DNA from 4 places in the Aureimonas mangrovi genome. Region 3 is predicted to be linked to each of the others. Evidence: riboswitches for the same ligand, from Rfam matches in the RefSeq annotation. Region 3 holds a riboswitch; each other region holds the start of a gene.
The links. Region 3 has a riboswitch for thiamine pyrophosphate ahead of H1343_RS14345 (YkoF family thiamine/hydroxymethylpyrimidine-binding protein). Riboswitches for the same ligand answer to the same signal wherever they lie in the genome.
Positions count from the first base shown of each region.

Region 1: linked by a shared signal. The riboswitch ahead of H1343_RS16190 (TenA family protein) and the one ahead of H1343_RS14345 (YkoF family thiamine/hydroxymethylpyrimidine-binding protein) in region 3 are both predicted to bind thiamine pyrophosphate.
Region 2: linked by a shared signal. The riboswitch ahead of H1343_RS04560 (TenA family protein) and the one ahead of H1343_RS14345 (YkoF family thiamine/hydroxymethylpyrimidine-binding protein) in region 3 are both predicted to bind thiamine pyrophosphate.
Region 4: linked by a shared signal. The riboswitch ahead of H1343_RS03515 (ABC transporter permease) and the one ahead of H1343_RS14345 (YkoF family thiamine/hydroxymethylpyrimidine-binding protein) in region 3 are both predicted to bind thiamine pyrophosphate.

Region 1 is NZ_CP059692.1:3,347,935-3,355,802, forward strand. It holds gene H1343_RS16180 (circularly permuted type 2 ATP-grasp protein) at 1-1,972, shown strand, start outside; gene H1343_RS16185 (transglutaminase family protein) at 1,969-2,838, shown strand; gene H1343_RS16190 (TenA family protein) at 2,835-3,542, opposite strand; TPP riboswitch at 3,579-3,673, opposite strand; gene H1343_RS16195 (DUF1176 domain-containing protein) at 3,766-4,794, shown strand; gene H1343_RS16200 (ureidoglycolate lyase) at 4,767-5,264, opposite strand; gene alc (allantoicase) at 5,261-6,280, opposite strand; gene puuE (allantoinase PuuE) at 6,277-7,716, opposite strand.
Region 2 is NZ_CP059692.1:962,586-970,453, reverse strand. It holds gene H1343_RS04565 (monovalent cation:proton antiporter-2 (CPA2) family protein) at 1-907, opposite strand, end outside; gene H1343_RS04560 (TenA family protein) at 1,107-1,748, opposite strand; TPP riboswitch at 1,809-1,924, opposite strand; gene H1343_RS04555 (ABC transporter ATP-binding protein) at 1,967-2,959, opposite strand; gene H1343_RS04550 (ABC transporter ATP-binding protein) at 2,956-3,969, opposite strand; gene H1343_RS04545 (ABC transporter permease) at 3,966-4,922, opposite strand; gene H1343_RS04540 (ABC transporter permease) at 4,934-5,914, opposite strand; gene H1343_RS04535 (ABC transporter substrate-binding protein) at 6,022-7,578, opposite strand; gene H1343_RS04530 (hypothetical protein) at 7,854-7,868, opposite strand, start outside.
Region 3 is NZ_CP059692.1:2,978,270-2,986,137, forward strand. It holds gene H1343_RS14330 (ABC transporter ATP-binding protein) at 1-1,507, opposite strand, end outside; gene H1343_RS14335 (tRNA (cytidine(34)-2'-O)-methyltransferase) at 1,653-2,126, shown strand; gene H1343_RS14340 (calcium/sodium antiporter) at 2,200-3,129, shown strand; TPP riboswitch at 3,175-3,288, shown strand; gene H1343_RS14345 (YkoF family thiamine/hydroxymethylpyrimidine-binding protein) at 3,279-3,884, shown strand; gene H1343_RS14350 (hypothetical protein) at 3,885-4,136, opposite strand; gene hemF (oxygen-dependent coproporphyrinogen oxidase) at 4,304-5,212, shown strand; gene H1343_RS14360 (DUF1059 domain-containing protein) at 5,313-5,489, shown strand; gene H1343_RS14365 (CCA tRNA nucleotidyltransferase) at 5,654-6,886, opposite strand; gene H1343_RS14370 (CoA pyrophosphatase) at 6,883-7,527, opposite strand; gene H1343_RS14375 (DUF1285 domain-containing protein) at 7,520-7,868, opposite strand, start outside.
Region 4 is NZ_CP059692.1:747,171-755,038, forward strand. It holds gene H1343_RS03490 (UDP-glucose dehydrogenase family protein) at 1-38, shown strand, start outside; gene H1343_RS03495 (sensor histidine kinase) at 79-1,059, opposite strand; gene H1343_RS03500 (response regulator) at 1,110-1,523, opposite strand; gene H1343_RS03505 (sensor histidine kinase) at 1,553-3,049, opposite strand; gene H1343_RS03510 (YqaA family protein) at 3,230-3,814, shown strand; TPP riboswitch at 3,855-3,959, shown strand; gene H1343_RS03515 (ABC transporter permease) at 4,037-4,771, shown strand; gene H1343_RS03520 (ABC transporter substrate-binding protein) at 4,789-5,754, shown strand; gene H1343_RS03525 (hydroxyethylthiazole kinase) at 5,751-6,479, shown strand; gene thiE (thiamine phosphate synthase) at 6,472-7,137, shown strand; gene thiD (bifunctional hydroxymethylpyrimidine kinase/phosphomethylpyrimidine kinase) at 7,134-7,868, shown strand, end outside.

The DNA of each region.
Region 1 (7,868 bases), 370 kb from region 3:
CGAGCGCGGCCTCGTCCAGCGCGCGCGATACCTCGAAGCGCTTCTGGGCGATCTCTACGGCGAACGACGACTGGTGCGCCAGGGCCTGCTGCCGGCCTCTCTTCTCGGCCGCAACCCCGAATTACTGCGCCCCCTCGCGCAACAGGGCCTTTCGGGCGAGCCACTCATCCGGTTCATCGCGGTGGATCTCGGCCGCGCGCCGGACGGTCGCTGGCGGGTGCTGGCGGACCGCACGCAGGCGCCTTCCGGCGCGGGCTTTGCGCTGGAGAACCGCGTCGCGTCCTCGCGCGCGCTGGCCGACCTCTCGCGCGAAATGAACGTCCGCCGGCTCGCCGCCTTTTTCGACGGTTTCCGCCGCACGCTCGCAGCGCTCTCCGGGCCGAACAGCGGCAAGATCGGGCTCCTTTCGCCCGGCCCCGGCAACGAGACCTATTTCGAGCACGCCTATCTGGCCCGCTATCTCGGCTTCCAGCTTCTGGAGGGCGGCGACATCGACGTCGCGCAAGACGCGGCCTTCCTGCGCACCGTAGAGGGGCCGGCCCCGCTCTCCGTGCTCTGGCGGCGTCTCGACGCGGACTTCGCCGATCCGCTGGAGCTGTTCTCGCGCTCGGCGATCGGCACGCCCGGCCTTTCCCGCGCCGTGCGCGCCGGGCGTCTGAGGCTCGTCAACGCGCTCGGATCGGGTCTTCTGGAGACGCGCGCCTTCCTCGCCTATGAAGCGGCGGTGGCCGAGGCTCTGATCGGCGAGACGCTCGAAATGCCCGGCCTTCGAACGCAGTGGTGCGGCGCGCCGGGCGACGCCGATGAGGGCCTTTCGCTGCAGCCCGCCTTTCCGGGAAAGGCGCCATGCGTGCCCGGCGATGCAGCGGGTTTCGTGCGGCAGGAGGAGATCGCGCTCTCCACCGCGCCCGTTTTCGACGGCGGCATCCTTTCGCCGCGCGCGGTTTCGCTGCGGGTCTTCCTCGCCCTCGGAGAGGACGGCTGGGCGGTGATGCCGGGCGGCTTCGCGCGGCTCTCCGGACATGACGGAACGCTTTCCATGCAGGGCGGCGGCCTTTCGGCAGATGTCTGGGTCGTCTCCGACCGCCCGGAACCGCCGGTCACCCTCCTCGGCGATGCGTCGGCCACGCGGCGGCGTCTGCCCGGCGCCCTGCCCGCCCGCGCAGCCGACGATCTCTTCTGGCTCGGGCGTCTGACGGAGCGCACCGAGGTCGTCGCGCGCCTCGCGCGCATGGCCGAGGGCCGGCGACGGGAAGGGGCGGCCGATCATGAGCTGACGGCGCTCATCGAAGGCTTTGTCGGCGGCCCCGGCGATCCGCGCGGCGCGCTTCTCACCTTGGCGCGGCAGGCGCTCGACACGGCCGCACGCATCCGCGACCGTTTCTCGCCGGACGCCTGGCGGATGCTGGCCGAACTCGTCGCGCTTCTGGAGGAGGCGCCCGGGAACGAACGCCTATTCGGCCACGCGCTCACGCAGCTCGCAGGCTTCACAGGGCTCGTGCGCGAGAACATGTACCAGTTCACGGGCTGGCGCTTCCTGCAGCTCGGCCGCCAGCTCGAACGCGGTCTGACCACCGCCCATGTCGGCGCGCGGCTCCTCTCGCGCGAGAACGCGGAGGGGGCGCTGGAAGCGGTTCTGGAATTCACCGACAGCCGCATGACCTACCGCCGCCGCTTCTCGGTCGACCTGTCGCGCGAGGCGGTCGTCGATCTGTCGATCCTCGACCCCCACAATCCGCGCTCTCTCGCCTTTCAGGCGAACGGCGTGGAGGGCGGGCTGACGGGCCTTGCCGGGGAGACGACAGGAAGCGGCAAGCGGGCCGCGCGGCTCGCCGTGCGCCTGCGCACCGCCGCCGCGATCGAGGTCGACCCGGCGTTTCTCACGCGCATTGTGGGCGACTTCGCCGCGATCTCCGACGAGGTCTCGGCACGCTATTTCCGCCTGTCGGGCGGGCGGGACAAGATCCGATGAGATACGACATCCGCCTGCGCGTGGGCTATCGCTACGGTCAGCCGGTGAACAGCGCGCGGCATCTCCTGCGCGTCCGCCCGCGCGGCGATCGTGGCCAGACGGTCGAGTCCCTGTCGCTGACGTTTTCGCCGCAGCCTTTCGAGGCGGTTCGCGAGGCGGATTTCTTTGGCAACGCGACAGACCATCTGCGTCTCACCGGTGCGCATGACGCCTTCACCGCCGAGATGCGCGCTCGGGTGCGCGTCGAGCGCCGGGCACCCGCCCCGGCACCGGGCCTTGCCGCGATCGCCCAGGAGGCGCGCACTGTGCGCGATGCGGAAGGGGCGAGCCCCGTCCACCATCTCGGCCCGAGCCGGCTCGTCACCCCGGACCGCGCGATCACCGCCTATGCGCGCGGCGCCACGCAGGGTCACTTAGACGGCGCCGACGCGGCTCTGGCGCTGGCCCGCGGCATCCGCGAGGACTTCGCCTATGTTGCCGGTTCGACCGACGTCTCCACCAGTGTGGCGAGCGTCTTTTCGCAGCGGCGGGGCGTCTGCCAGGACTTCGCGCATGTAATGATCGCGGCCCTGCGCGGTCTCGGGGTCCCGGCCGCTTATGTCTCGGGCTTCCTGCGCACCGAGCCGCCGCCCGGCATGGCCCGCCTGGAAGGCGCTGACGCCATGCACGCCTGGGTCGACGTGTGGCTTGGCACAAGCGTCGGCTGGGTCGGCTTCGATCCCACGAACGGATGCATGGCGGTCGGGGACCACGTCATAGCCGCCATCGGCCGCGACTATGCCGACGTCGCGCCGGTGGACGGCGTGGTGACGACGACGGGCGCACAGAGCGCCTGGCACACGGTGGACATCGTGCCGCTCGATTAATTTCCAGCCGAGAGGCCCATCGCCCAGAAGTCCGCCTCCAGCCGGCAGGCGGTGGCGAAGGTCTCGCACAGCTCCGGCCAGCGCGGCGAGGAAGATGCGTCCGGGCCGAGCAGCCGCGCGCCGAGACGCTCGGCCAGCGCCGCGACAACGGCGCACGTCTCCCGGTACTCCTCGCCGGCATAGGTCGCGACCCACTCGCCATAGGGCCCTTGCGTGCCGTGCTCGGCGGCAAGGCGCGCGCCGATCTCGCCGTAGCCGAGCACGCAAGGCAGAAGCGCGACGAGGAGGTCGAGCCCGTCGCCCGCCATGCCCCGGTCGATGACGTAGCGCGTATAGGCAAGGTTCTGCGGCGCCTCGCGCGTCGCCCCCAGCGCCGCCTCGTCGATGCCCTCCCGCGCGCAGATCTCGACATGCAGGCGCGTCTCGGTGTCGACGAGCGCGTGGACCGTCGCGGCGCAGAGGCGCATCTCCTCGAGACGCGTCGACTTGAAGGCGAGGAGCGACCACGCCCGCGCGAAGTGGATCAGGAAAACGTAATCCTGGCGCAGATAGTGCAGGAAGGCCGCCCGCGGCAGCGTGCCGTTGCCCAGCCGCTCGACGAAACCATGCCGCGCATAGGCGCTCCAGTCGTCACCCGCCGCCGCGCGCAGCGCCGCAAAGAGCGGGGAGCCGAAATCGGGGGCGGCTGGCTGATGGGCTCTCATCGCGTCTGTCCTTTCGGGCGCGGGCGATGAAAGGCGCGCTTGCGCCTCTCGACTCCCTCCGCCGGCATGATCCGGTTCAGGTTCCAAGGGTGCTTCTCAGCCCGCGCTTGCGGACGCCCCCGTCGACGGGTTCAACCTATCGCGGCAGGCCGTGTATGGCCACCGTCACGAGACTGCCGAAAGAGGGCGGCAGGATCGCCCGATCACAGACGAAAGGACCGCCATGCGCCCGCTCCTCCTCATCGCTCCCGCCCTCCTCGCGACCCCCGCGCTCGCGCAGGAGGCCGGCAAGATCAAGTATTTCGGGGACTGGGTGGTCGGTTGCGACAACCGCTGGGACTGCACCGCCATCGGCCTCGCGCCCGAGGCCGCGCCAGCGCCCGCCTATCTGAAGATCACGCGCGAGGCGGGCGCCGAATCCGGCCCGGACGTTTCCGTCGCGATCCTCGACGATGCCGGCGAAGGCGGTACGATCGAGCTGTCGTTGACGGGCGGCGAGGCCCTGCCCGTGATGGAACTCGACGCGGAGCCCGGGGAGGGGAGCATCGTCTCGGCCGCGCTCGGTCCGGTCGATCACGTCGCCTTCATCGACGCACTGTTGCCCGCGCAGACCCTCGATGTCTCGCTCGGCGAGACCAGCGTGCCCGTCTCGCTCGCCGGCATCTCGGCGGCATTGCGCTACATGGACGCCATGCAGGAGCGCGCCGGCACGAGCGGGGCGCTCGTCGCGAGGGGCGACCGCCCCGCCGACACGATCCCGCCGACGCCACCGGCCGTCACCGTCGATGCCATGACCCTCAGCGAGGTTTCAGAGCCCGGCGAACGGCCCGAGGGCCTTCCCGAAAGCGACGAATACTGCCCCGAGACCGCCGGCGACTACGTTCTGGAGGCCGAGGACGGCACGCGCCTGTGGGGCGTGTGCTCGAGCGCGGGCGCCTACAACATCTCCTACGATTTCTCGATCGTGCGCGAAGGCGAGGTCACGCCGGCCGATTTCGGCCCGCAGGGACAGGGGATGTCGCCCGATGGCGACCAGCGCTCCACGCTGGTCAACCCGATGCTGGCCGAGGACGGCCGCACGTTCGAGGCTTTCGCACGCGGGCGCGGCATCGGCGACTGCGGCTCCTACACGCGCTTCGCGTTCACCGCCGACGGCCCGGCTCTGGTCGAGCAGTCCGTGATGGGCGAGTGCCGAGGCGTATCGCCCGACGACTGGCCGGTGCTCTACCGGGCCGAGCTCTCCAGCGAATAGGGCTCGTCGAAGAAGGCTTCCTCGTAGTTGACGCCCTCCCCGCCGCGATCGACCACGAGGAAGTCCGACGCTTCCTCCAGCGCGATCAGCGGGTGGTGCCAAGTGCCGGCGGCGTATGACACGCCCTTGCTGCCGTCGCAGAGGAAAGCGACGGGCGCGCCCGGACGGCCGTCCTCGTCGGGCGCGACGACGACGAGGAACGGGCGCCCCTGAAGCGGTACGAAGGCCTGGCTGCCGAGCGGGTGGCGTTCCAGCATCTCCACCTTCAGGGGCAACTCGAAGGGCTTGCCCCTGAAGATCGAGATCAGCGCGCGGCCGCCGCCGAGCTCCACCGGCGCGATGTCATGGAAGCGCGTGGTGGAGCCGCCGTTGATGAGCTGTATTTCGCTGGCGTTGTCCGGCTCGATCACCTCGCCGAAGGGGCGGAAGGCATCGGCCGTCAGTTCCTGCGCGACGAGCCTGCCGCTCATGCCTCGCGCCGCCCGAAGAGTCGCAGGCGCGAGACGCCGCCATCGGGGAAGATGTCCAGCCGGACATGCGTGACAGGGCCAAGCGGCTCGACGGTGGTGATCTCGATCTGGTCGTCGGCGGAAAGCTTCGTTTCGGTCACGAGGAGCGGCCAGTCGGCCGAGGCCTCCTCGATGACGTCAGCGGAGGGATCCGAGCCGAGGCGCTTGGCGCGCAGGGTGAAGCGATCGGGGAAATTTCCCTTGAAATGGCGCGTATCGATATGGACGCGCTCCACCGTGCCCGCGGTGCCAAGCTTCAGGACGCACCAGTCGTTGCCCGGCACGCGGCGCCGCGCTGTTTCCCAGCCGTCGGCCATGACGGGCGCGGTGCCCGGCGCCAGCATGTTGGCCGGATGGCCGTAATGCGCGTCGTTCCATGCCACCGCCGTGCCGCCGTTGAGGAGCGAGGCGAGGTCCACTTCTTCCTGCGGCGAGACGTCCGCCCAGTCCTTGGCGACGGTGCCATAGACACGCAGCCGCGCGACGCCACCGTCCGGGTGGATATGCAGGCGCAGCCAGCGCCACGGCCCGCGCTCGGCGATGTCGAAGAGATTGTGCGAATCGCCCTTCAGCGCGGCCTTGGGGACGATGGTCGTCCAGTCGCCCTCGCCCGGCTCCTCGACCGTGTCGGCCGCCTCGATCTCGGCGTGCGGCGGGAAGTTGCCGGTGAAGAAGGAGGTATCGATGTCGATCGCGTGGATGACGCCGCGCTGGCCGAGCTTCACGAGCGCATGGTCGTGGCCCGGCACGCGCTTGCGGCGCGATTCCCAGCCGTCCATCCACTTGCCGTTGTCGTCGAAGCGGTCCGGGTAGAAGAGTGCCGGCCCCGGCTGGATCATACGCGCCTTGTCGGCGAAGAAGTCGTCGGTCGCGAAAGTCACCTGCGTGCCGAGCCGCGGGTGGGCGAGGTCGACGAAGCGCTTCAGAAGCTCCTCGGCTTCCGGCGCGGGCGCCGCCGTGATGAAATTCTCGCTCAATTCGTCCCTCCGAAGATCGCCTGAATGCGCAAGGCGGCGATCTTTTCGACCTCGCGGCACGCGGTTGCAAGCTCTTCCTCGGGCGTGGCGTCGATCCGTCGCTCGAAGGCGGCGAGGATGTCGCTCTTCGTCAGCCCACGAACCGCGATCACGAAGGGATGACCGAAGCGCGCCTGATAGCGGTCGTTGAGCTCGGTGAAGCGGGCGTGTTCCTCGGCCGTCAGGCTGTCGAGCCCGGCGGAAGCCTGCTCCGACTTCGATTCCGCCGTCAGCCCGTCGGACATCGCGAGCTTGCCGGCAAGGTCCGGATGGGCGCGCAGGACTGCGAGACGCTCCTCGCCCGTCGCGCGACGGAAGGCAGCGTTCAGCGCGGCCGAGAGGCCGGGTGCGGCGTCGTTCGCGTCCGAGAGGCCGCGATCGAAAGCCCGCTCGGCAATGAAGGGTGAATGCTCGAAGACGCCGCCGAACATGTGGAGAAACACGTCGCGCTCCAGCCGACTCGGCCGAAGGCCCGCGCGATGCGGGAAATGCTCGCGCCAGTGCCGCGCGATCGCTGCGCGCGTGGCGACCCAGACGTCGTCATGGCTCTGTACGTAGTCGAGGAAGCGGGCGAGCGACGCTGCCCGGCCCGGCCGCCCGACGAGCCGACAATGCAGGCCGACATTCAGCATCTTCGGCGCGCCAGCCTTGCCCTCCGCATAGAGGACGTCGAAGGAGTCCTTCAGATAGGCGAAGAACTGGTCGCCCGAACTGAACCCTTGCGGCGTCGCGAACCGCATGTCGTTGGTGTCGAGCGTGTAGGGCAGGACGAGCAGCGGGCCGGAGCGCGTCTCCTGCCAGTAAGGCAGGTCGTCCGCATAGGCGTCCGAGGCGTAGAGAAAGCCGCGCTCGGCAGCGAGTTCGAGGGAGTGTTCCGAGGAGCGACCCGTGTACCAGCCGAGCGGCGCCTCGCCCGTCACGGCCTTGTGGATCGCGATCGCCTCGTCCATGTCGGCGCGCTCCGCCTCGATGGTGTGGTCCCTGTAGTCGATCCATTTCAGCCCGTGCGAGGCGATCTCCCAGCCGGCGTCGCCCATCGCAGCGACCTGCTCGGGCGAGCGTTCCAGGGCCGTCGCGACGCCGTAGACCGTGACGGGCATCGCACGCTCGGTGAACAGGCGCCAGAGCCTCCAGAAGCCGGCGCGCGCGCCGTATTCGTAGATCGACTCCATGTTCATGTGGCGCTGGCCGACCCAGGGCTGCGCCCCGACGATCTCGGACAGGAAGGCTTCGGAGGCCTTGTCCCCGTGCAGGACGGAGTTCTCGCCGCCCTCCTCGTAATTGATGACGAACTGGACGCAGATCTTCGCGTGGCCCTGGCCGGACGGGTTCGGCCAGCGTGGATTAGGCGTCTTTCGGCCATAGCCGCGCATGTCGCGGGGATAGCGGTCGGGCATGTCGGGGCCTCCGTCGTTGAGGCCCGTAGCGATACGCGAACCGAAGACCATTTCAAGCGCGCATCATCGCTTGAACCGTTCCAAGCTTTCCACTTTACGGGGCCTGGGCATGGGGGCAGACTGGTGGACCGGACGGTCAAAAAACGGGCGAT
Region 2 (7,868 bases), 1.5 Mb from region 3:
CAACGGCGATCATCGCCCATTCGCGCGCGATCACCGAAAGATCTAGCGACATGCCGACGGCGAGGAAGAAGAGGCCGAGGAGGATGCCGCGGAACGGGTCGATATCGGCCTCGAGCTGGTTCTTGAAGGTGGATTCGGACAGGAACACGCCGGCGAGGAACGCGCCCATCGCCATCGAAAGGCCGCCCTCGTCCATGAGGAGCGCCGCGCCGAGGACGACGAGCAGAGCCGCCGCGGTCATCACCTCTCGAGCCTTTGCGCGCGCCAGCACCGCGAACATCGGATTGAGGAGGTAGCGTCCCACGAGGACGAGGACGGCGAGCGCGACGAAGGCGATCCCCATTTCCTGCCAGAGCGGCGTGGCCTCCTCCCCGCCACGCGGCCCGATGAAGGCAACGACCGCCAGAAGCGGCACGATGGCGAGGTCTTCCAGTAGCAGGATGGAGACTGCCCGCTGGCCGGCGGGCGTGGCGGTCTCGCCGCGCTCCTCCAGCATCTGCATCACGACGGCTGTGGAGGAGAGCACGAAACCGAGCCCGGCCACGAAGGCGACAGACAGCGGCAGGCCCGCGAAAGTGCCCGCGAGCGTCAGGAGCGTGCCGCACAGGGCGACCTGCGCGAGCCCCAGCCCGAAGATCTGGCGACGAAGCGCCCACAGACGCGCAGGCTCCATCTCGAGCCCGATGATGAAGAGGAGCATGATCACGCCGAATTCGGCGAAGTGCAGGATGCGCTCGGGGTCCTCAAATAGCGCCAGGCCGAAGGGCCCGACGACCAAACCCGCCGTGAAGTAGCCGAGGACAGGGCCGAGGCCGAGCCGCTTGAAGATCGGCACCGCGATGACGCCCGCTCCGAGTAGCGCAACCACCTGCGCCAGATCGTATCCACCGCCGCCTTCGACCGCCATTGCGCGCACCCCCGTGACCGCAACCACCTTAAACGCGCGATGGGATCATGACACAAGTTGCATTTCACGGGACGGTGAAGTGCACATTTCGCAACGCTCGCGGCTCTCCGGTAGGGCGATGTTGGGGGGCGATCACCACGGTGCGCACCTGAAAGTCGATCGTTTCCGCGCCGTATAGCCGCGCGTTAAAGACCGCGTGTCAAATCTCGTAGGCGGCGTCGAAGAAAGCCCTTTCGAGACGGACGGCACGCGTGAAAAGATCGCGGCACACCGCGTCCTCGTGCGGTCCGACGCGATCCAGCTCCGCACGCAGGAAGACCACGAAATCACGAAAGGCCGGGTTGTCGTGCAGCGTGATCCATTCGTCGTGGACGAAGTTGTCGGGACGCCGGGCGTCGGCGCGCATTGCCCATTCGAGATAGGACCACTCCGCAACGCACAGGACGCTCAGCGCGCCGGCGTAGGAGCGCATGGTGGCGGCCTCGCGCATGATCGCCTTGAAGCCGGCGGTCGGCTCCGTATCCGGTGTGGCCTCCCGCGTCCCATTGTCGACGCCGAGCGCTTCGAAGGAGCGCTCGAAATAAGTGTTCTCCTCGCCCGCGATCATCCCCCCGAAGCGTGCGAGGCGCAGCCGGGCCGTGAAATTGTCCGCGCTTGCCTGTGCGGCGCCGAGGAGCATCAGGAAGGCATCAAGGAAGCGGTGATCCTGCACGAGATACCGCGCCATGACCGCATCGTCGATCGTCCCGGCAAGAAGCTCGTCCACGAAGCGATGGCCGATCGTCGCCTGCCAGTCCTCGCTTGCGGCCTGCCGCAGTGCTTCCGTGAATCGCTCGTTCATCTGCGTCTCCCTTCATCGCCACGGGCGGCCGACGAGGGATGAGGCGAGGCGTCCCGTACGCGGTCCGCCGGTTCCCGTTCCTACGCCGGCATGACCCGGATCAGGTTCAAGGGTTCGGCGACCGCCGTCTCAGCGCCGCCTTCCTTTGCGAAAGCGGCGCACCCCTCGGAATGAGGCGAGGATGGGCGCGGGGAAGCACGCGTGTCAATCGTGCAACGTCAGATGCGGCCCTCTTCCACGCCGTGGCACGCGACGATGACGCCGTCCTGCGGTTTCATCAGCGGCGCCTCGCGCCGGCAGCGGTCGTTGGCGTGGGGGCAACGGGGGTGGAAGAAGCAGCCGGACGGCGGTGAGATCGGGTTCGGGATCTCGCCCTTCACCGGCGAGCGCTCGCGGCCGGTCATCTCCATGTCCGGCACGGAGTCGAGGAGCGAGCGCGTGTAGGGATGGCGCGCGCGCTCGAACAGCACCTTCGGCGGCGCGATCTCGCACAGGCGGCCGAGATAGAGGACGCCCACCTCGTCGGCCATGTAGTTCACCACCGCGAGATTGTGGGAGATGAACAGGTAGGTCAGGCCGAACTCGTCCTGCAGGTCCTTCATCAGGTTGAGGATCTGCGCCTGGACCGAGACGTCGAGGGCCGAGGTCGGCTCGTCGCAGACGATGAACTCCGGCCGGTTGGCGAGCGCGCGCGCGATGCAGATGCGCTGGCGCTGGCCACCCGAGAACTGGTGCGGATACTTGATCCCGTCCTCGGGCGAGAGCTTCACGACCTCGAGAAGCCGGCCGACCTCCTTGTCGATCTCGGCCTTGGTCGTGGCGATGCCGTAGGTCTTCAGAGGCTCGGCGATGATGTCGCGCACGCGCCAGCGAGGGTTCAGCGAGGCGTAGGGGTCCTGGAAGATCATCTGGAAGCGGCGGCGCAGTTCGCCGAGCTTGCGGGCATTGCCCTTGTCCCAGATGTCGACGGTGTCGAACTCCACTGCGCCCTTCGTCGGCTCGATCAGCCCGACGACCATGCGTGCGATGGTCGACTTGCCCGATCCCGATTCGCCCACGAGCGCGAAGGTCTTGCCCTTTTCGATCTGGAGCGTGACGTCGTCGACGGCCTTCACGCTCTGCTTGGGCTTGCGCTCGATGATGCGGTTGAGAAGGGGCGCCGAGACGTCGAACTCGCGCGAGAGATGGTCGATCTTCAGAAGCGCGCTCATGCCGTGGCGTCTCCATGGAGGAAGCAGGCGACGTCCGTCGCGCCGACATGGTTGAGGCCGGGCCGCTTGGCTGAACACATCGGCATTTCGCGCTCGCAGCGCGGATGGAAGGCGCAGCCGTTCGGGATGCGGTTGAGGCGCGGCATGGCCCCGGTGATCTGGCGCAGCCGCTCGTCGGTGCCCGCGATCGAGGGGATCGAGCCCATCAGGCCGGAGGTGTAGGGGTGCAGCGGATGCTGAAGCATGTCCTTCACCGGTCCGACCTCGGCGATGCGCCCGGCATACAGGACGGCAACGCGGTCGGCGGCCTCGGCGATCACGCCCATGTCGTGCGTGATGAGGATGGCCGAGGTGCCGCGCTCGGCGCAGACCTTCTTGAACACCGCGATGATCTGCGCCTGCAGCGAGACGTCGAGCGCGGTCGTCGGCTCGTCGGCCACGATGAACTCGGGCTCGGCGCACAAAGCGAGCGCGATGACGACGCGCTGGCGCATGCCGCCCGAGAACTGGTGCGGATACGAGTCCACCCGCTGGGCGGGCGCCGGAATGCCGACATCAGCCAGAAGGTCGATGGCGCGCTTTCGCGCATCGGCGGCTGAAACCGGAAGATGCGTGCGGATCGTCTCGATGAGCTGCTCGCCCACCGTGTAGAGCGGGTTGAGGCTCGTCAGCGGATCCTGGAAGACCATGCCGATGCGCTTGCCACGCAGGCGCCGCATCTCTTCCTCGGGCAGATTGTCGATCCGCTCGCCCTTGAGCAGGATTTCGCCGCCCGCGACGCGCCCCGGGGGGTCGATAAGGCCGATGATCGCCGAGCCGGTGATCGACTTGCCGGCGCCGGATTCGCCGACGACGCCGAGGATCTCGCCCGGCGCCACGTCGAACGACACCTTGTCGATGGCGCGCAGGGTTCCGCGCCGCGTGGGGAATTCCACGACGAGATCCTTCAGCGAAATGACCGGCGTCGCCTTGGCGACCTTGGCGGCCGCGACTTCGAGGACCGCGCTCATTTCGCCAGCCTCGGGTTCAGCGCCTCGCGCAGCCAGTCGCCCAGGAGGTTGATGGAGAGCGCGAGCGCAAGGAGCGTCAGGGAGGGGAACAGGAGAATCCACCATTCGCCGGAGAACAGGAAGCCCTGGCCGATGCGGATCAGCGTGCCAAGCGAGGGCTGGGTCGGCGGCACGCCGACGCCGAGGAAGGAGAGAGTTGATTCCGAGATGATCGCGAGCGCCAGCGAGATGGTGGCGATCACGAGGATCGGCTCGGTGACGTTCGGCAGGACGTGGCGGAACATGATCGCGAAGGGCTTGCGCCCGATGAGCTGCGCGGCCTGCACGTATTCCTTGTTCTTCTGCACCAGCGTCGCGCCGCGCACGGTGCGCGCGTACTGCACCCAGTCCGAGAGGCCGATGGCGACGATCAGGACATAGACCGCCATCGTCTCGCGGTACTGCGGCGGCAGGAAGCCGCGCGCGATGCCGAAGATCAGGAGCGCGATCAGGATCACCGGGAAAGAAAGCTGCACGTCGGCGATGCGCATGATGATGGAATCGGTGCGCCCGCCGACATAGCCGGCCAGAAGCCCGAGCGAGACGCCCAGGATCAGCGAGAAGGCCACCGCCGAGAAGCCGACGAAGAGCGAGACCCGGCTGCCGTAGAGGATGGCGGAGAAGATGTCGCGGCCCTGGTTGTCGGTGCCCATCAGGAAGGTTTCACCGGTGAACTGGTTCGCCGTCATCGGCGGCGTGAAGCCGTTCATCAGGTTGATGCCGCGTCCGTCGAAAGGGTTCGTCGGAGCGATCCACGGCGCGAGCAGCGCCGACCCGACGAGGACGAGCACGACGAGTGCCGCACAGATCGTGACCGGGGACTTGCGGAAGGAATAGCCGAGATCCGAATCCCAGGCGCGGAAGAAGACCGAGCGCTGCGGCGGTGTCGGTACGGGCTTGGCGGTGTCGCTCATGGGAAAGGTCCTTATTTCGCCGTGCCGGTCGAGACGCGCAGGCGCGGATCGACCACGTGGTAGAGAAGGTCCACCACGAGGTTGATGACGACGAAGACGAAGGCGATCAGCATCAGGTAGGCGGCCATCACGGGCACGTCGACGACCTGGACCGACTGGATGAAGAGGAGCCCGACGCCGGGCCACTGGAAGACCGTTTCGGTGACGACGGCAAATGCGATGATCGAGCCCAGCTGGAGGCCGGTGATCGTGATGACGGGCACCATCGTGTTCTTCAGCGCGTGGCCGAAATTGATGCGCCGCTGCGGCACGCCACGCGCTCGGGCGAACTTGATGTAGTCCGAGCGCAGGACCTCCAGCATCTCGGCGCGCACGAGGCGCATGATCAGCGTCATCTGGTAGAGGGACAGCGTGATCGCCGGTAGGACGAGCGAGCGCAGGCCGCTTTCAGTCAGGAAGCCCGTCTGCCAGCCGCCGAGATTGACGGTCTGGCCGCGCCCATAGGAGGGCAGCCAGCCGAGCTCGACCGCGAAGACGTAGATGAGCGCGATGCCGATCAGGAAAGTGGGCAACGAGACGCCGACGAGCGAAGCCGTCATCAAGAAGCGCGAGACGACGCCGTTCGGGCGGATCGCGGTGTAGACACCGAGCGCAAGACCCATGAACAGCGCGATCAGCGCGGAGGTGAAGGCAAGTTCCAGCGTTGCCGGCGCGCGCGAGACGATGAGGTCCATCACCGGCTGCTGCAGGCGGTAGGAGATGCCGAACTCGCCCTGCAGGGCGTTCACGACGAAGTTGAAGAACTGGATGTAGAAGGGGTCGTTCAGGCCGAGGCGCTCGCGCAGGGCGGCGATCTCGTCGAGCCGCGTGTCCTGGCCGACCATCGAGACGAGCGGGTCTCCGACGAAGCGGAAGAGCATGAAGGAGATCAGGGCGACGACGAGCATCACCACGATCGACTGAGCCAGGCGTCTCAGGATGAAGGCCAGCATGGCGGGAAAGTCTCCGTACGGCGGCGGGACCGGCGTCACCATCCGCTAAAAAAGCGGCCCGCCCCGCAAGGTCTCTCGCGGGGCGGGCCGGTCTGTCTTTCGCGCCGTTACTCGGCGACTTGCATCTCGTACATGCGCGGCTGGTTCTCCGGCTGCACGGGGAGCGTCAGGTTCTCGTTCATGGCGTAGGCGAGCACCTGGTTGTGGATCGGCAGGAAGACACGGTCCTCCTGCACCGTCGCCCAGATGTCGGCGATCGCCTGGTCGCGGACGGTCTCGTCGATCTCCGTGCCGAGGCCTTCGATCATCGCGTCGAGTTCGGGGTTGGAATAGAGGCCGCCGTTATAGGCGCCGTAGTCGCCGTCCTTGGTGTGGACGAGATCGTTGAAGTTGTAGGCCGAATCGAAGGTCGGAACGCCCCAGCCGAAGAGGTAGAAGTCCGTCTCGTTATTCTGGACGAGCGGCGAGTGCTGCGCCACCGGCCGCGAGGCCAGCGTGACGTTGATGCCGATCTGCGAGAGCATGCCGGCAACGGCCTGCGCGATCGCCTCATCGTTGACGTAGCGGTTGTTCGGCGTGTCGAGCGTGACGGAGAAGCCGTCCTCGTAGCCGGCCTCCGCCATCAGTTCACGAGCGCGCTCGACGTCCGGGGCGGGGAAGGCGTTCAGTTCTTCGGTCCAGCCGTTGACGAAGGGCGGCACGATGACGCCAGCGGGGTCCGACTGGCCGCGCATGACGACCTGCCTGATGGCCTCGCGATCGACCGCCAGATGCATTGCCTCGCGGACCTGCGGGCTATTGAAGGGGTTGGAGTCGGTGACGTTCGACGAGCGCAGCGGCTCCTCGCCGAAGCGGTAGGCGAAGAAGATCGACCGGTTCTCGGGACCGGTCTCGACCTTCACGCCGCCCTGCGTCGACAGGCGCTGGATGTCCTGCACCGGCACGTCCTGGACGAAGTCCACCTCGCCCGACAGGAGCGCGGCGACGCGCGTGGCGTTCTCGGAGATCACGGAATACTGGATCTCGGTGACGTCCGGTGCCTCGCCCCAGTGGCCCTCGTAGTAGGTCATCACCGAGCGCACGTCTGGGTCGCGCGAGGTCAGCTCGTAAGGGCCGGTGCCGTTGGTGTTGCGCACCGCGTAGTTGTCCTCGCCGGCTGCGAAGTCCTGCGGCTCGACGACATCGTTCGCCTCGGACCACTCGCGGTCCATCATGAAGGTGTTCGTCAGGTTGTTCGGGTAGATCGGCGAAGGACCGGTCATCTGGAACTCGACGGTGTAGTCGTCCACCGCCGTCACGCTCTCCACGTCGGCGTGGAGCTGGCGCATGTTGGAGCCCTCCATCTTGGCGCGCTCGATGGAAAAGACAACGTCGTCGGCCGTGAAAGGCGCGCCATCATGGAAGGTCACGCCTTCGCGCAGCGTGAAGACCCAGACGGTGTCGTCGCCTTCCTTCAGGTTCCACTCGGTCGCCAGGCGCGGCTGCAGCGCGCCATCGTTGTCGCGGTCGACCAGCGTCTCGTAGATGTGGTGCAGGAAGTTGTGGTTGGTGCCGAGGTTCTGGGAATGGGGATCGAGCGTCGTGGCGTCCTGGGAACGCGCCCAGCGGACCGTTTCCGCGCTCGCGCTCGTCACGAGGCCCGCCGCGAGTGCAGTCGCGGCCATCAGCGTAGCAATCCGCATTGTCATTCCATCCTCAAGAGTTCTCAGGGGGCCCGGCGCGGACGACAAGACTTTCGACTGACGCCAACGTAACCGGATCGCGGGAATGAACACGCATTCGAACGCGATGACAAGAGAGGCACGCACAAAGAATCGCCTCCGGTCCGCATTACCTGCAATCTGCACGCAACCAAGGGTCACCGAACGCTTTACAGTTGTTCTCGCCATGCAAAGCACGGCTTGGTGAACAGGATGTATCGCTTCTGGCCGCATGCCGTTCAGAAGCGGAACCA
Region 3 (7,868 bases):
CGACCTCAGCATCAAGGCCGTGGCGGCCCTCGATGTCGGTCAGCCCTTCGATAAAGCCCTCGGCCTCGGCCCGTCGGATCGCGCGGCGCACCTCCTCCTCGCTCGCTTCCGGGCGGCCGTAGAGGATGTTCTCGCGGATGGTGCGGTGGAGAAGCGACGTATCCTGCGTGACCATGCCGATCTGGGCGCGCAGCGAGGCCTGCGTGACGCCTCGAATATCCTGCCCGTCGATCAGGATTCGGCCCTCCTCGACGTCGTAAAAGCGCAGAAGCAGATTGAGGAGCGTCGACTTGCCGGCGCCGGAGCGCCCGACGAGGCCGATCTTCTCGCCCGGACGAATGGTGAGGTCGAAGCCTTTCACCACGGGCCCCGCCGCACGGTGCGGCTTGGCCGCACGATAGGCGAAGGAAACATTCTCGAAACGCACTTCGCCACGCGTCACTTCAAGAGCTTTCGCACCCGGCGCGTCCGCGAGCGCGATCGGGGCCGTGAAGGTCGAGATTCCGTCGCGGATCGTGCCGATGTTCTCGAACAGGGCCGAGACCTCCCACATGATCCACTGGCTCATGCCGTTGAGGCGCAGGACGAGGCCGACCGCCACCGCCACCGCGCCGACCGACACAAGCTCTCCCATCCAGAGCCAGATGCCGAGCGCGCCGATGGCGAAGAGAAGCAGCGAGTTGAGAAGATAAAGGCAGAGATAGAAGAGGTTGATCAGCCGCGCCTGGCCGTGGACCGTATCGAGGAAGGGCTCCATCGACTGGCGCGCATAAAGCGCCTCGCGCGTCGTGTGGGCGAAGAGCTTGACGGTGCCGATGTTGGAATAGGCGTCGACCACGCGGCCCGTCATCAGGGCGCGGGCGTCGGCCTGTGCCTGCGCGACGCGCATCAGGCGCGGGATGAAATGGCGCAGGATCAGGACGTATCCGAGGACCCAGAGCGCGAAGGGCGTGGCGAGTTGCCAGTCCGCCAGAGCCACCATCACGATGATGCCGGTGAAGTAGACCGCGACATAGAGGAAGACGTCGATCAGCTTCATCACCGTCTCGCGGACCGCCAGCGCGGTCTGCATGAGCTTGGTGGAGACGCGGCCGGCGAACTCGTCCTGGAAGAAGCCGAGCGTCTGGTCGAGCAGCCAGTTGTGGACGCTCCACCGGAAGCGCATCGGGAAATTGCCGAAAAGCGTCTGGAACGAGATCAGCGAGTTGAAGAAGACGAGGCCCGGCAGAAGGACGAGGATCACGCCGCCCATCAGCGCGAGGCGCCAGCCTTCGTCCTGGAGGAACGTCTCGCGCGAAGAGCTCGACAGCCAGTCCACCAGCGTGCCGAGGAAGCCGAAGAGGGACAGCTCGACGATCGAGATCGACGCCGTCAGGATCGCCATGAGCACGAGCAGCGGCCAGACCGGCCGCGCATAGTGCCAGACGAAGGGCCAGAAGGAGGCGGGCGGGCTCTTCGGCGAGTGCGAGGGGAACGGATCGACGAGCCGCTCGAAGAAGGTGAACATCTGTATTCCAGTCGGTGCGGGCAGGCGGCAGGCGGGCTCGCGCGCTGTAACGCAGGCGCAGCGCAGCCGATGCGCATATAGGTCTGCGCGCCGCGCTTTCACGCCGGCGCTCGCAAAGGCGAGGTGCAGGCCCTATCACGGCGCCATGACAGTTTCGATCGCCCTCTATCAGCCCGACATCGCCGGCAACACCGGGACCCTCATGCGCTTCGGCGCATGCATGGGCGTGGACATCGAGATCATCGAGCCCGCGGGCTTCGACCTGTCGGACCGGTCCTTGAAGCGCGCCGGCATGGATTACCTCGACGCAGCGCGACTGATACGCCATCTCGACTTTTCCGCCTTCGACCAGGCGCGACGTGCGAGCGGGCGCCGGCTCGTGCTGCTTACGACGAAGGCCAGCGAAGACTATCGTGACTTCGCCTTCGGCGCCGAGGATATTCTTCTGTTCGGGCGCGAGAGCGCCGGCGTTCCGGACCACGTTCACCAGACCGCCGATGAGAGGCTGACGATCCCGATGGCGCCGGGGACGCGCTCGCTTAACCTTGCCGTCTCCGCCGCGATGGTGACCGGCGAGGCACTGCGCCAGCTTCGACGTCCGCTCTCACTGATTTCATAGCGGCCCCGGTTCAAACCGGCGCCGAGCGCCCCACCTTCGCTGCGACGCAACAGGAACGGAGCAGGCGCAGCGAATGGCGTGGGATTTGGTATTGATAGCGGCGGGTCTCGTCTTCCTGTTCCTCGGCGGCGAGGCCCTCGTGAGGGGCAGCGTGTCTCTCGCGGCGCGATTCGGCCTTTCCGCCCTTCTCGTCAGCCTTGTGATCGTCGGCTTCGGCACCAGCGCACCGGAACTTCTCGTCTCGGTGCAGGCCGCGCTCGCCGGCTCGCCCGACATCGCGCTCGGCAATGTCCTCGGCTCCAACACCGCCAATATCCTCCTGATCGGAGGAACCGCCGCAGTGATCGCCCCGCTGGCTCTGGCCGGCGCGCATGTGAAGCGAGACGCGATCATGATGGTCGCCGCCTCTCTGGCCATCGTCGCGATCCTTTGGACGGGTACCGTCTCGCGCCTCTTGGCCCTCGCGATGGTGTCGGCGCTGATCGCCTATCTCGTCTTCGCCTATGTAAGCGAGCAACGCGACGAGGAGACGTCCGCCGCCCCGCCGCAGGCGAACCTCGGCCTCGCGATGTCGCTCTTGGCGGCGTTTGGGGGTATCGCAGCTCTCGTCTTCGGCGCCTCGCTGATGGTCGACGGAGCCACCGCTCTGGCGCGTGGCGTCGGGATCAGCGAGGCGGTCATCGGACTGACGGTGGTGGCTGTCGGCACCTCGCTGCCCGAACTGGCCGCCACCATCTCGGCGTCGCGCAAAGGTCAGACGGAGGTGGTTGTGGGCAACATCCTCGGCTCGAACGTCTTCAACCTCCTGGCGATCCTCGGCATCACCGCGCTTATCACCCCGATCCCGGTCGCCGCGCAGTTCGCGAGCTTCGACGCGCCCGTGATGGCCGGCGTCGCAGTCGTCGCGGCGATCGCGCTCCTCACGCTCAGGCGCATCGGCCGCACCGCCGGCGGAGCGCTCCTCGCCGCCTATGCCGGCTATGTCGCGATACAGGTCGTGTGAGACGCGGGCGGCGGTTTCACCCGGCGCACGGATGACGTAGTGTCGGCCTTGCGACAGGGGCGCCCCGCGATGCCGGGGCTGAGAGGACGGCGCGAGGCCGTCCGACCCTCAACAGCTGATCTGGATCATACCAGCGGAGCGAGGCGGCCATGTATGCAGGCGCACAGATTTCCCTTCACCCGATGAGCGCGGACTTCGTGTCGGTGATCATGAACGCGCTCGGAGCGCTCGATCCCTATCGCGAACGCATGCGCATCGAGACGGACGACATCTCGACGCATCTTTCGGGCGCGGCCGACGAACTTTTTCCCGCCATGCGCGACCTGTTCGCGGCGGCCGCCGCGACGGGCGAGCACGTCGTCCTTTCGGCCACGGTCTCGCGCGGCTGTCCCGGCGGCGCGGGAGAACCGGAAGGCCCCGAACCGGCCTTCGGCATGATCGAGCCGCTCTCCGCCAATATCGATGCGTGCCTTACAGCCGTCTCGGCCGCCCCCGTGCTCGGGCAGACCGTCGCCGCGCAGTTTGCCTATTATCCGCTGGGCGAGAATCGCCACATGGACGGAATCGAGGCGTGCATCGCGTTTCTGAGCAGATCCGGCGTGCTCGACAGGCCGAAGAATTTCGTCACCAAGCTGCGCGGCGACGCCGGGCCTGTCTTCGAGACGCTGGGCCGCTCCTTCCTGTGCTTCGCGCCGGCGCAGGCGCATGTGGCGATGGACGTGACCGTCTCGGCCAACAGCCCGAGCGCGCGTTGATCAGTCCGCGCTCGGCAGGCGGCGCATGGTGAACTCAACCTCGTCGCCCGGCAGGACGCGCCAGCTCTCCACCTCGGTCCAGTAGGCGGCCTTCGGGTAGCGCTCGAACCATTCGCGCGCCTTCAGCCGCGCTTCGCCGCGCGGCAGCGTGAAGGTCTCGCGCAGGAAACTGTCCCGCGCGCCGGCACGGTTCTTCCGGGCCCGCAGATGGCGGCGCAGATTCTCAAGCGGTGGAGGCGGCAGGCGGCTCATGGGCGGGCGGGCTCGTTCATCCAGCGGCTCTCGAGCCTTGAAGATAGGCGCGGCACAGCGCTTTGGCGAATCATTCCAAGGTCTTCCGCGATGGTCACGGACCTGTTACGCGAGAACGGAAAGGCGCCCGAACGGCGACGGCGCCGTTGCCGGAGGAACAGGTGCTGATGGAACGTCCCGAACTGCCGAAGGGCCTGCCGGAGAACATCTCCGAGAAGAAGGAACTCGCGCGGGTCTGGTTCGAGACGCTGCGCGACAAGATCATCACCGCGTTCGAGGCGCTGGAGGACGAGTTCGGGGAGGACACCGGCCTTCCCGCCGGGCGTTTCGAGCGCAAGCCCTGGACGCGCGAGGGCGATGGCGGCGGCGGCGTGATGTCGATGATGCACGGCCGCGTGTTCGAGAAGGTCGGCGTCCACACCTCCACCGTCCACGGCACGCTGTCGGAAGACTTCGCGCAGAACATTCCCGGCGCGGAGGAGGACCGCTCCTTCTGGGCGTCGGGCATCTCGCTGATCGCCCACATGCGCAATCCGAACGTGCCGGCGGTCCACATGAACACGCGCATGGTCGTGACCACCGGCCAGTGGTTCGGCGGCGGCGCCGATCTCACACCGGTGCTCGACAGGCGCCGGCGTGCCGACGATCCGGACACGCTCGCCTTCCACAAGGCGATGAAGTTCGTGTGCGAGCGCCACTCCGGCATCGTCAGCCACGACACGCTGAAGCAGTGGTGCGACGAGTATTTCTATCTGCCGCACCGCGACGAGCATCGCGGCGTCGGCGGCATCTTCTACGACTGGCTACATTCGCCCGCCGAGAAAGGCGGCTGGGATGCCGACTTTGCCTTCACCAAGGATGTCGGAAAGGCCTTCCTCGTGGTGTACCCACATCTGGTGCGGCAGAACGCCGCACATGCCTATACGGAAGCTGACCGCGACGAGCAGCTTGTGCGGCGGGGGCGCTACGTCGAATACAATCTGCTCTACGACCGGGGAACCCTGTTCGGGCTGAAGACAGGCGGCAATATCGAGGCGATCCTGTCCTCTCTCCCGCCGCTGGTGAAGTGGCCCTGAACGGCGCCGCAGCATGGGGCATGCGCCATTGTTTCATGTTGAAACATTCCGCGATAAGCGCATCTTAATCTCTCGTTAAGGCGTGACACGGGAGGCAGACATGTTCGAGCTGAAATGTGCAGGCGTCATACCGGGATGCGAGCGCGTGATCCGCGCCGAGAGCGAGGCCGAAGTGGTTCGGCGTGCTGTCGTCCAGGCCAAGCAGATGGGTGTCGATCGTATCACTCCCGTCATGCTGGATGCGCTGCGCGGCGCCACTGTCGAAGCGCGCCACTGAATAGAAACCACAACGATCGAACGCTTCGGGCGGGCCGCGCAGCGGCCCGCTTTTTCGCTGGCGCGGCGTGAGTCCTTTCGGACACACAACGACCGCTCCAACCCGTTGAATCCACGAATCGGACCTTGTGAAAACCGGACACGGTTTGCAAGCCGATGCTGTGGTCAGAGCTTTTCGAGAAGCGCGTCCCGGTCGAGCGCGAAGCCACTGTCGACATAGGCGGTTTCCAGGCGCCTCAGGGCTGCGCCGAAGTCCGGTCCGGGTTGAAGGCCCGCACGTACCAGATCCTCCCCCGACACCGGCAGCTCCGGCTTCTCGAAGCGCTCGGCATGAGCGAGGAGCGTGAACAGCCGAGCGGAAGCGGCCGAGCCTTCGACGGTGCCGCGCCCCCGCTCTGCCGCGAGCGCGAGGCGCAGCCGATCGATCAGCGCCTGCCGGTCGCCGTAGTAGAGAAGCCTGCGCAACGCCGCATCGGTGGTTTCAGCGTTCGGCGCCTCGCTCAGCGCCCAGGCCGTCAGCCGGTCGCGGTCGACGTTGGAGAAGCGCAGGCGCTTGGCGAGCGCGCCCATGCGGGCCCCATCCGGCGGAACGATAGCCATCAGGCGAAGAAGCGGGTCGGCCGGCCAGCCGAGCTCCGCCTCGGCACGCGCCAGCGGATGGATCGCGTCGATCCCCCACTTCTCGCTCTCGGGAAGGACCTGCGTGAGAACGCCGGACTGGCGCATCCACAAGAGCGCGCGCGAGGGATCTGGCGCGGCGAGGAGCTTCCTCAGCTCCGCCCAGACGCGCTCGGCCGAAAGCCGAGACAGCCCGTCCTTGAGGCGGACGGTGGCGCGAAGACCCTCAGCATCCGGACGCCCATCGCCGTACCAAGCGAAGAAGCGATAGAAGCGCAGGATGCGCAGATAGTCCTCCTCGATGCGCGCGGCCGCGTCCCCGATGAAGCGCAGCGTGCGCGTCTCGATGTCCGCCAGGCCGCCGACGAGGTCGAGGATTTCGCCCTCCGCGTCACAGTAGAGCGCGTTCACGGTGAAGTCGCGCCGCTCGGCGTCCGCCTTCCAGTCGCGCCCGAAGATCACCTTGGCATGCCGCCCGTCCGTCTCGTGGTCGCGGCGAAGGGTCGTCACCTCGAAGGGACGTTCGTCCGCAACGACCGTGACGGTGCCGTGGGCGATGCCGGTCGGTACCGCCTTGAAGCCGGCGGCCTGCGCACGCGCGATCACGGCCTGCGGCTCGGCGGTGGTCGCGATGTCGACATCGGTGATCGGGCGGCCGAGAAGATGGTTGCGGACCGCGCCGCCGACTACGCGCGCCTCCTCTCCGTCCGTGCCGAGGGCCTTCAAAATAGATCGAAGGCGCGGATCGGCCAGCCAGGCGGCCTCGATCCGTTGGGTCATGCGTAGAGCCTTTCGTACAGCGTGCGGATGATGCCGGCGGTAACGCCCCAGATGAAGCGCTCGCCAAAGGGCATCACATAGTAATGGCGCTCCCGCCCCTGCCACATCCGGCTTTCGCGGGTATGGTTCGCGGCATCCATCAGGAAGGACAACGGCACCTCGAAGACGTCGGCAACCTCGCCCGGCTCGGGCGCGAGCGCGAAGCCCGGCCGCACGAGCGCGAGTACAGGTGTGATCACAAAGCCGGTGCCCGAGACGTAAACCGGCAGGCGGCCGATCGTCTCGACGAAAGCCGGGTCGAGCGCGATCTCCTCGCGCGCCTCTCGCAGTGCCGCAGCCTCCGGCGAAGCGTCGCCCGGGTCGATGGAGCCGCCCGGAAAGGCGACCTGCCCGGAATGGTTACGCAGCCCCTTGGCGCGCGTCGTCAGGATGATCGTCGCGCCCTCCTCCCGGTCCACCACGGGCACGAGGACGGCGGCCGCACGCGCATCCGGACGTTCCGCAAGCTGCTGGAGGTCCGGGTTAAGCACGTGGTCTCCAAGGCGGCGCTCCAGCCCTTCCGCGCCGATGCTCGCTACCCGCTCGGCGAAGTCGCGCGCGTCGAAAGGCCGGCGGGCGTTCTCGCGCGCGGCCTCAGCCATGCGCTGCATCCTCCACGGAAAACCGCGCGCCGCCGGAGCGCAAGACGAGGCCTTCGGGTGTCTCCTCGATGAGATCGGCAAGCTCGAGGGCGAGCGCGCGCGTCAGCCGCGCTTCCAGTCGCCCGCGCACGAGAAGATACGGCACGAAGCCCTCCGTCGCCGACGAGACGCGAATCGGATGATCCGGACCGGCCTCGACGACATCGCCGACATTGGTGCGGAAGGTCAGGAGAGCGTCGCCGTCCCGCTCGCCCCGATCCATCTCGACAGCGAGGAAGGGTGCGTCCTCGACGCGGATGCGCATCATCTCGACGGGCGTCACCAGATAGGTCTCGCCGTCC
Region 4 (7,868 bases), 1.3 Mb from region 3:
AGGCAGGGCGCCGGGAGAAGCTCAGCATCGTGCGTTGAGAGGGCGGGCCGGCGCCGTATGCGATCGCCGGGGGAAGGCTCAGGCCGGTGCGCGCAGGCTGGCGCGCAGGCCCGGCCCCTCATACGCGATCTCGGAGGAGAGGCTGGCGGCCATCGCCCGGATCAGCTTGGTGCCGAGGCCAGTGCCCTGCGGCTTGCCGTCCGCCGGGAGGCCCGGCCCGTCGTCCTCGACGCGCAGGAGGAAATGATCCTCCCCGTCGCGCGCGAGGCGCACCCGCACCTCGCCGCCCACTGCGCCGTAGGCGTATTTGCAGGCGTTGGAGACGAGCTCCGTGACGATGACCCCGACGGAGACGGCCTTGTCGGTCTTCAGGCGCAGAGGCTCGGCGTCCAGCTTCAGGCGGCAGGGCGCGGCTTCGCTTGACCAGGTCTCCTCCAACTCGCCCACGAGCGCCGTGAGATAGTCGACCATGTCGACGGTCTCGACGTCGTTGGAGGTGTAGAGCTCCCGGTGGACCCGCGCGATGGCCGCGATGCGGCGCTGCGTGTCCTTCAGCGCCTCGCGCGAGACCTCGTCCGACAGGGCGCTCGCCTGCATGTGGACGAAAGCGGAGACCATCTGCAGCGAGTTCGAGACGCGATGATTGACTTCCTTCAGGAGGGTCTCCAGCCGCTCGTTGCTGGCGCGCAGCCGGGTCTCGGCGTCCTCCTTGTCGCGCATGAGGCGCACGCGCTCGAGCGTCTGCATGAAGGCGGTGGCCAGAAGGTCGAAGAAGTCCTCTCCGACCGACTTCACCACGTAGTCCGCCGCGCCGGCCTTGAGCGCGGCGACGGCCACGCGGCTCTCCTCCGAGCCGGTGACGTAGACGACGGGAGGCGTATCGGGGAGAGCCTGCAGTTCGACAAGCGTCTCCAGGCCGTCCTTGCCGGGCATGTAATGGTCGATGGCGACGAGATCGAAGCGCTCGCGCCGGGCCAGCGCTATGCCCTCTGCGCCGCCCGCTGCGGAAACCACATCGAAGCCGCGCCTGCGCAGCGTGCGCTCGGCGAGAAGCCTCAACCCTTCGTCGTCGTCGATATAGAGGATGCGCGCTGAGGCGGTCGCCGAGGTCAGCTCTCGACCTCCGGAATCTGGATCACGGTCAGGAAGAGGCCGAGCTGGCGGATCGCCTGCGCGAAGCTCTCGTAGTTCACCGGCTTGGTGATGTAGACGTTGGCGCCCAGATCGTAGCAGCGCTCGATCTCGACCTTGTCGTCCGTCGTGGTGAGGACGACGACCGGCGTACGCCGCAGCGGGCTGCCCTCCGCCTTCATCTTCATCAGGATGTCCGTGCCGCTCATGTCCGGCAGGTTCAGGTCCAGAAGGACCAACGCCGGGCCGTTGCGCGCCGGGCCCGAGGGATCGTCGAACATGAAGGCGAGGGCCGAGGTGCCGTCGGTGAAATGACGGATCTCGTTGCTGACGCCGGCGCGGCGGATGTTCTTCTCGATGAGGCGCGCGTGGCCCTCATCGTCTTCGATCATCACGATATTGACGGGGTGTTGGGGAGTGGTCACGTCCGGTCGCTTTCCTGGCCCGCGTCGTAGGTCTGAGGGATTGAGAGACGGAAGGTCGCGCCTTCGTCAAGCGCCGAATCGCAACTGATCGTCCCGCCGAGACGGTAGGCGAGCGCGCGCACATGCGCCAGCCCGATCCCCTCGCCGGGTTGATCCTGGGTGCCAGAGCGGCGGAACAGGTCGAACACGCGCTCGTGATCCTTCGGATCGATACCACGGCCGTTGTCCTGGATTTCGAAGATCATGCGCGGGCCGGACCTGCGGGCGCGCACGCGGATCTGCCCCGGGCGGCCGGGCTTGAGATACTTTACCGCGTTCTCGACGAGGTTGGAGAAGATCTGCTCGATGGCCACGCGGTCGGAGACGATCTTCGGCAGGCTGCCCTCCACGGTGATCTCGGCCCCCACCTCGTTCAGCCGATGCTGGAGCGTGTCGGTGATGCCGGCCAGCATCGCGTCCATGTCGAGCGGCTCGGGCGTGATGACGCGCCGTCCCTCGCGCGAAAGCCGCAGGATGGCGTTGATCAGCCGGTCCATCTTCTGGGTGGAGGAGCGGATGAAGCCGATCGCCTCCGGCAGGTCCTCCTTCGCCGCGTAGCGTGCCTCGGGCGTCACGAGGTCCGGCGCTTCGGTCTCGGCCTTGTCGATCAGCGCCGACAGTTCGCCCGTCGCCGCCTCGAGTTCGGCGGTGAAGCCCATCACGTTGACAAGCGGCGAACGAAGGTCGTGGCTGACGATGTAGGCGAAGCGCTGGATTTCGTCGTTGGCGCGCTGAAGGTCGGCGGTGCGCACGGCGACGGCGCCCTCGAGCATCTCGTTGAGCCCCGCGAGCGTGGTGCGCGAGCGCTCGAGAGCGGCGAGGTTGCGGCGGATGACGTAGATCGTGCCGGCGGCCATGACCAGAAGCAGGATGCCCGCAACGCCGAGGATGATGTAGGCGAGCGCCAGCGTCCGCTCACGCTCGATCACACGCTCGGCCAGAAGCCCCTGCTCACGCTCGACCATCTCGGAGATCACGCTGCGGATTTCCATGATGATCGCGACGCTGTTGTCCCCGTTAAAGAGGGTGCGCGGATCGAGTTGTGGGTCGGCGCGCAGCCGCTCCAGCGTCGTGCGGGCATTTGCGTTGTGCGCCTCGTCGAGCGCGCGCAATCGATCCAGAGCTGCTCTTTGCGAGGGATTGTCGGCGGTCAGCGCACCCAGCGCCTCGAGGATGGTCGCCTTGCGCTGGATCAACCTGTCGATGATGCCGGCATAGCTCTCGTCACTCGACAGGAGAAAGCCGCGCCGCGCCGTCGCCACGCGCTCGGCGGCGGTCTCGAACTCGCCCAGCGCCTTCTCGACCTCGTAGGTGTGGGCAACCAGATTGCCGCGCTGCTGCGTCTCGAGAAGCGCGACCGCGCCGGCAATCCCCACAACGACGAGAGCGGCGAAGCCGAAGACGATAGCGCCGACGACGGATCGGCCGAACGGCTTTGCGGAAGGCTTGATCAAGGCTGCGATTGACCCGTTGAACGCGAAACCCTGCCATAGCGGCCGCGCGGTGTGCGCGCCAGCCCTCTCGTCACCTTCGCGCGAAGTGGAGCACGGGCGGGGCAGGTGACTTGACGGCACCCATGCTTTGCGGGTGAGTGGGCGCCGGGCGGAGCGCCAAGGGAGAGACGACGGAAGACGATGCTGCAGGGCCTCTACGACTGGACCTTGAAGATGTCCCAGCATCGAAATGCCGAGCGCTCGCTGGCGGCGATGTGCTTTGCGGAAAGCTCCTTCCTGCCGGCCATGCCGGAGGTGATGCTCCTGCCGATGATCCTGGCGGATCGCACGCGCGCCTGGCGCCTCGCATTCGTCTGCACGCTCTGGTCCGTGCTCGGTGGCATCCTCGGCTACTTCATCGGTGTCTTCCTGTTCGAGAGCGTCGGCGAGCCGCTGCTCGCCTTCTACCGGATGACCGGCAGCTTCGAACGCATCGCCGAGGACTACAACGATCTCGGCTGGCTCATGGTGCTGATCGGCGGCGGCATCACGCCGGTGCCCTACAAGGTCATCACCATCCTGTCGGGCGTCACGCGGCTCGACTTCGCGGTCTTCGTCGGCATGAGCGTCGTCGCGCGATCGATCCGCTTCTACATCCCTTGCGCGCTCCTGTATTATTTCGGCCCGCAGGCGAAGGTCTTCCTGGAGAAGCGCATGTCGCTCGTCTTCTGGAGCTCGCTGGCGCTGATCGTCGGCGGCACGCTCCTTGCCGGATACATTCTGTAGAGGCTCCCGTTGACATGGGCGCGCGCCGCGATCATCTTCCCGCCCATCCGAGGGGTGCGCCCTATACGCGCTGAGATGGCGACATCGCCGAACCCTTGAACCTGATCCGGGTCATGCCGGCGTAGGGACGGGACATTGGTCGAAGTCGCATCTTCAAGCCGGGGCGGCTTTGCGCGCCCCCCATCCGCGAGTTGCCGCAGGAGCGGGGCTGCTCGCGCCGGGCTGAACTTTCTCGCCGGCTTCGCCACGATCCTCGCCATCTGGCAGTTCAGTATCTGGCTGATCGCGCCGCCGCATTTCATCCTGCCAGCGCCTGCCGCAGTCATCGAGGTGTTCGCGCAGCGCTCCGACTTCCTCCTGCGGCACGGGCTCGTCACGCTCGCCGAGATCGGCCTCGGCCTCCTCTTCGGCTCGCTTGCGGGCATCCTCGTCGCGTTGTCGGTCGCCTCGATCCCCGGTGTGCGCCAACTCGTCTGGCCAGCGGTGCTGGTGATCCAGGCGCTGCCGGTCTTCGCAGTGGCGCCGATCCTCGTCCTGTGGTTCGGCTTCGGCATGGCCTCGAAGGTGGTGATGGCCGCGCTCATCATCTTCTTCCCGGTTGCCTCCGCTTTCGCGGACGGCCTGCGCCGCACCGAGAGCGATGTCCTGGAATCGGCCGCGCTGCTCGGCGCCGGTCGCTGGCAGACGCTCGCACTTATCCGCATTCCCCTGGCGCTGCCGGGCCTCGTCTCGGGCCTTCGCGTCGCTGCCCCTCTTGCCCCGCTCGGCGCCGTGATCGGCGAATGGGTGGGCGCCTCGGCCGGGCTCGGCTTCATCATGCTGCAGGCGAATGCCCGCATGCAGACCGACATCCTCTTCGCCGTTCTCGTCATTCTTGCCGCGCTGACGCTGGCGCTGCGCTTTGCCGTGGACGAACTCGCCGCGATCCTCGTGCCCTGGGCGCGCGAGGCCGAATGACCGCAAGGACCTCGATCATGTCGCTGAACCGCCTCCTCCTCGTCGCCGGCGCGCTCGCCGGCCTCGTCGCCGCGCCCGCGCGTGCGCAGGAGCCGGCCGCTCCCGAGCCGGCCTCGCTGACGGTGCTCCTGGAATGGTTCGTGAACCCCGACCACGCGCCGCTCGTGATCGCCGAGGAACTCGGCTATTTCGAAGAGGCTGGGCTCGACGTCTCGCTGATCGCGCCGTCCGACCCGTCTGCGCCGCCGCGCCTCCTGGCGGCGGGCCAGGCCGACATGGCGATCCATTACCAGACGACGCTCTATCTCGATCACGCTGCCGGGCTGCCGCTGAAGCGCTTCGGCACGCTGGTGGAGACGCCGCTCAACATGATCATGGTGCGCGCAGACGGGCCGGTCGAGACGCTGGCGGACCTGCGCGGCAAACGCATCGGCTATTCCGTCTCGGGCTTCGAGGAGGTGATGGTGAGCACCATGCTCGCCTCGCAGGGGCTGGAGCCCGACGACATCGAGTTCATCAACGTCAATTTCGCGCTCTCGACCTCGCTCCTGTCGGGACAGGTGGATGCGGTGGCCGGCGCCTACCGCAATTTCGAGATGACGCAGATCCGCCTCGCGGGAGGGGAGGGGCGCGGCTTCTTTCCTGAAGAGAACGGCGTGCCGCCCTATGACGAACTGATCTACGTGACGCGCGACGACCTCATCAACGATCCCCGCCTGCCGCGCTTCCTCGACGCGGTGGAGAAGGCGACGCTTTATCTGACCAACCATCCGCAGGAGGCGTGGGAAGCCTACGCTAGCGCCTATCCGGATCTCGACGACGAGCTGAACCGGCAGGCCTTCACCGACACGCTGCCGCGCCTCGCCAAGCGACCGGGCGCGCTGGACACGCGCCGCTACGAGCGCTTCGGCCAGTTCCTCGAGGACGCGGGGCTTCTCGACACGGCGCCGGCGGTCGGGGAGATCGCGGTGGAGCTGCGATGATCGATCTTCCGATCCGGGCCGGCGCGCTCCTGACGGCCTTGCGCGAGAGACGTCCGCGCGTCCACTGCCTGACGAACTCGGTTGTGCAGAAGTTCACGGCCGACGGGCTCTCCGCGCTCGGCGCGGTGCCCTCGATGACGCAGAGCCTCGACGAGGTGGCCGACTTCGCTGTGAGCGCCGATGCGCTTCTCGTCAATCTCGGCACGCTTGATCCCGCGCGCCGCGACGCGATCGACATCGCGCTCGACGCCTTCGAGGCGACGAGCCGGCCCTGGACGCTCGATCCGGTCCATTGCGACCTCTCGCCGCTTCGCCTCTCTTACGCGCAGGCCCTTCTGGCGCGCGGCCCGGCCGTGGTGCGCGGCAATGCCGCCGAGATGGCGGTGATCGGCACGGCGCCGGCCGGCACGGTGGCGGTGCGCACCGGCGCGATCGACGCGCTGCGCGTCGGCGGGCGCGGCGTCGATGTCGAGAACGGTCACGCGATGATGGCGCGCGTCACTGGAACGGGATGCCTCGCCGGCGCGCTCGTCGCGAGCTTTCTCGCCGTCGGACGGGACCGTCTGGAAGCGTCAGCTTCCGCGCTCCTGTTCCTCGGGGTCTGCGCCGAGGTCGCCGCCGAGGAGACGAAGGGGGCCGGCTCCTTCGCGGCAGCTCTCCTCGACGCCATCCATCTTGTCGGCCCCGCCGACCTCGAGGAACGGGGGAGGGCACGCGATGCCTGACGTCGACTATCGGCTGAACGCCATCGTGGATGCCGGCTCGCTGCCGGGCGCCGATCTCGCCGCGCTGGCGCGGGCGGCGGCCAGGGGCGGGGCAACGCTGATCCAGTATCGAGACAAGGAGGGCTCGACGCGCGCGATGGTGGAGACGGCGCGCTCGATCCGCGTGGCGCTCGCCGGCACCGGCGTGCCCTTCGTCGTCAACGACCGCGTGGACGTCGCGCTCGCGGCCGGTGCGGACGGGGTGCATCTCGGCCGCGACGACATGGAGGCGGCGAGCGCGCGCAGCCTCCTCGGGCGTGGCGGGATCATCGGCGCGACGGTGAAGAACGAAGAGGAGGCGCGCGTGGCTTGCGGCGCGCCGATCGACTACGCGTGCATCGGCGGGGTCTTCCAGACGCTGTCGAAGGACAACCCGGACCCGCCGGTCGGGCTCGACGGGCTCCGTGCGCTGCGCCGGCTGATCCGCGCGACGCGGCCGATGCTGCCCGTCGGTGCCATCGCGGGCGTCGATCTTTCACGCATCCGCCCCGTGATCGAAGCGGGCGCGGACGGCGTGGCGGCGATCTCGGCGATCTTCCGCTCCGGCAACCCGGAGGCGGCGGCCGCGGCCTTCCGCGACGCGGTGGACGGTGCCCTGAAATCGAGGTCGAACACATGACGACCCCCATCGCACTGACCATTGCCGGCTCGGACTCGGGCGGCGGCGCCGGCATCCAGGCCGACATCAAAACCTTCTCGGCCCTTGGCGTCTTCGGCGCGAGCGTCCTTACGGCCATCACCGCGCAGAACACGCATGGCGTCACCGATGTCGAGGTGCTCTCGCCGAAGATCGTTGGCGCGCAGATCGACGCCGTGATGAACGATCTTGCGGTCGGCGCTATCAAGATCGGCATGGCGGCGAGCGCGCCGGTGATCGAGACGATTGCTGGGCGTCTCACCTCCGTCCGCCAGCCGGTCGTCCTCGACCCGGTGATGGTGGCGACGGCCGGTGACCGCCTGCTCGCCGAGGACGCCGTCGCGGCCCTTCGGGAGGGCCTCGTGCCGCTCGCCGCGCTGGTGACGCCGAACCTGCCCGAGGCGGCGCTCCTCTCCGGCCTGCCGATGGCGCAGGACGAGACGGCGATGGCACGGCAGGCCGAGGCGATGATGAAGGCCGGAGCGCGTGCCGTCCTCGTCAAGGGCGGGCATCTGACGGGCGCGGAAAGCGTCGACCTCCTGTTCGACGGAGAGACGATGCACAGGCTTTCGGCACAGCGCGTCGCCACCCGCCATGACCATGGCACCGGCTGCACGCTTTCGGCCGCCATCGCGGCGCAACTCGCCAAGGGCGATACGCTGCAGGACGCCGTCTCGGCGGCGAAGGATTATCTCACGCGCGCGCTCGCCCAT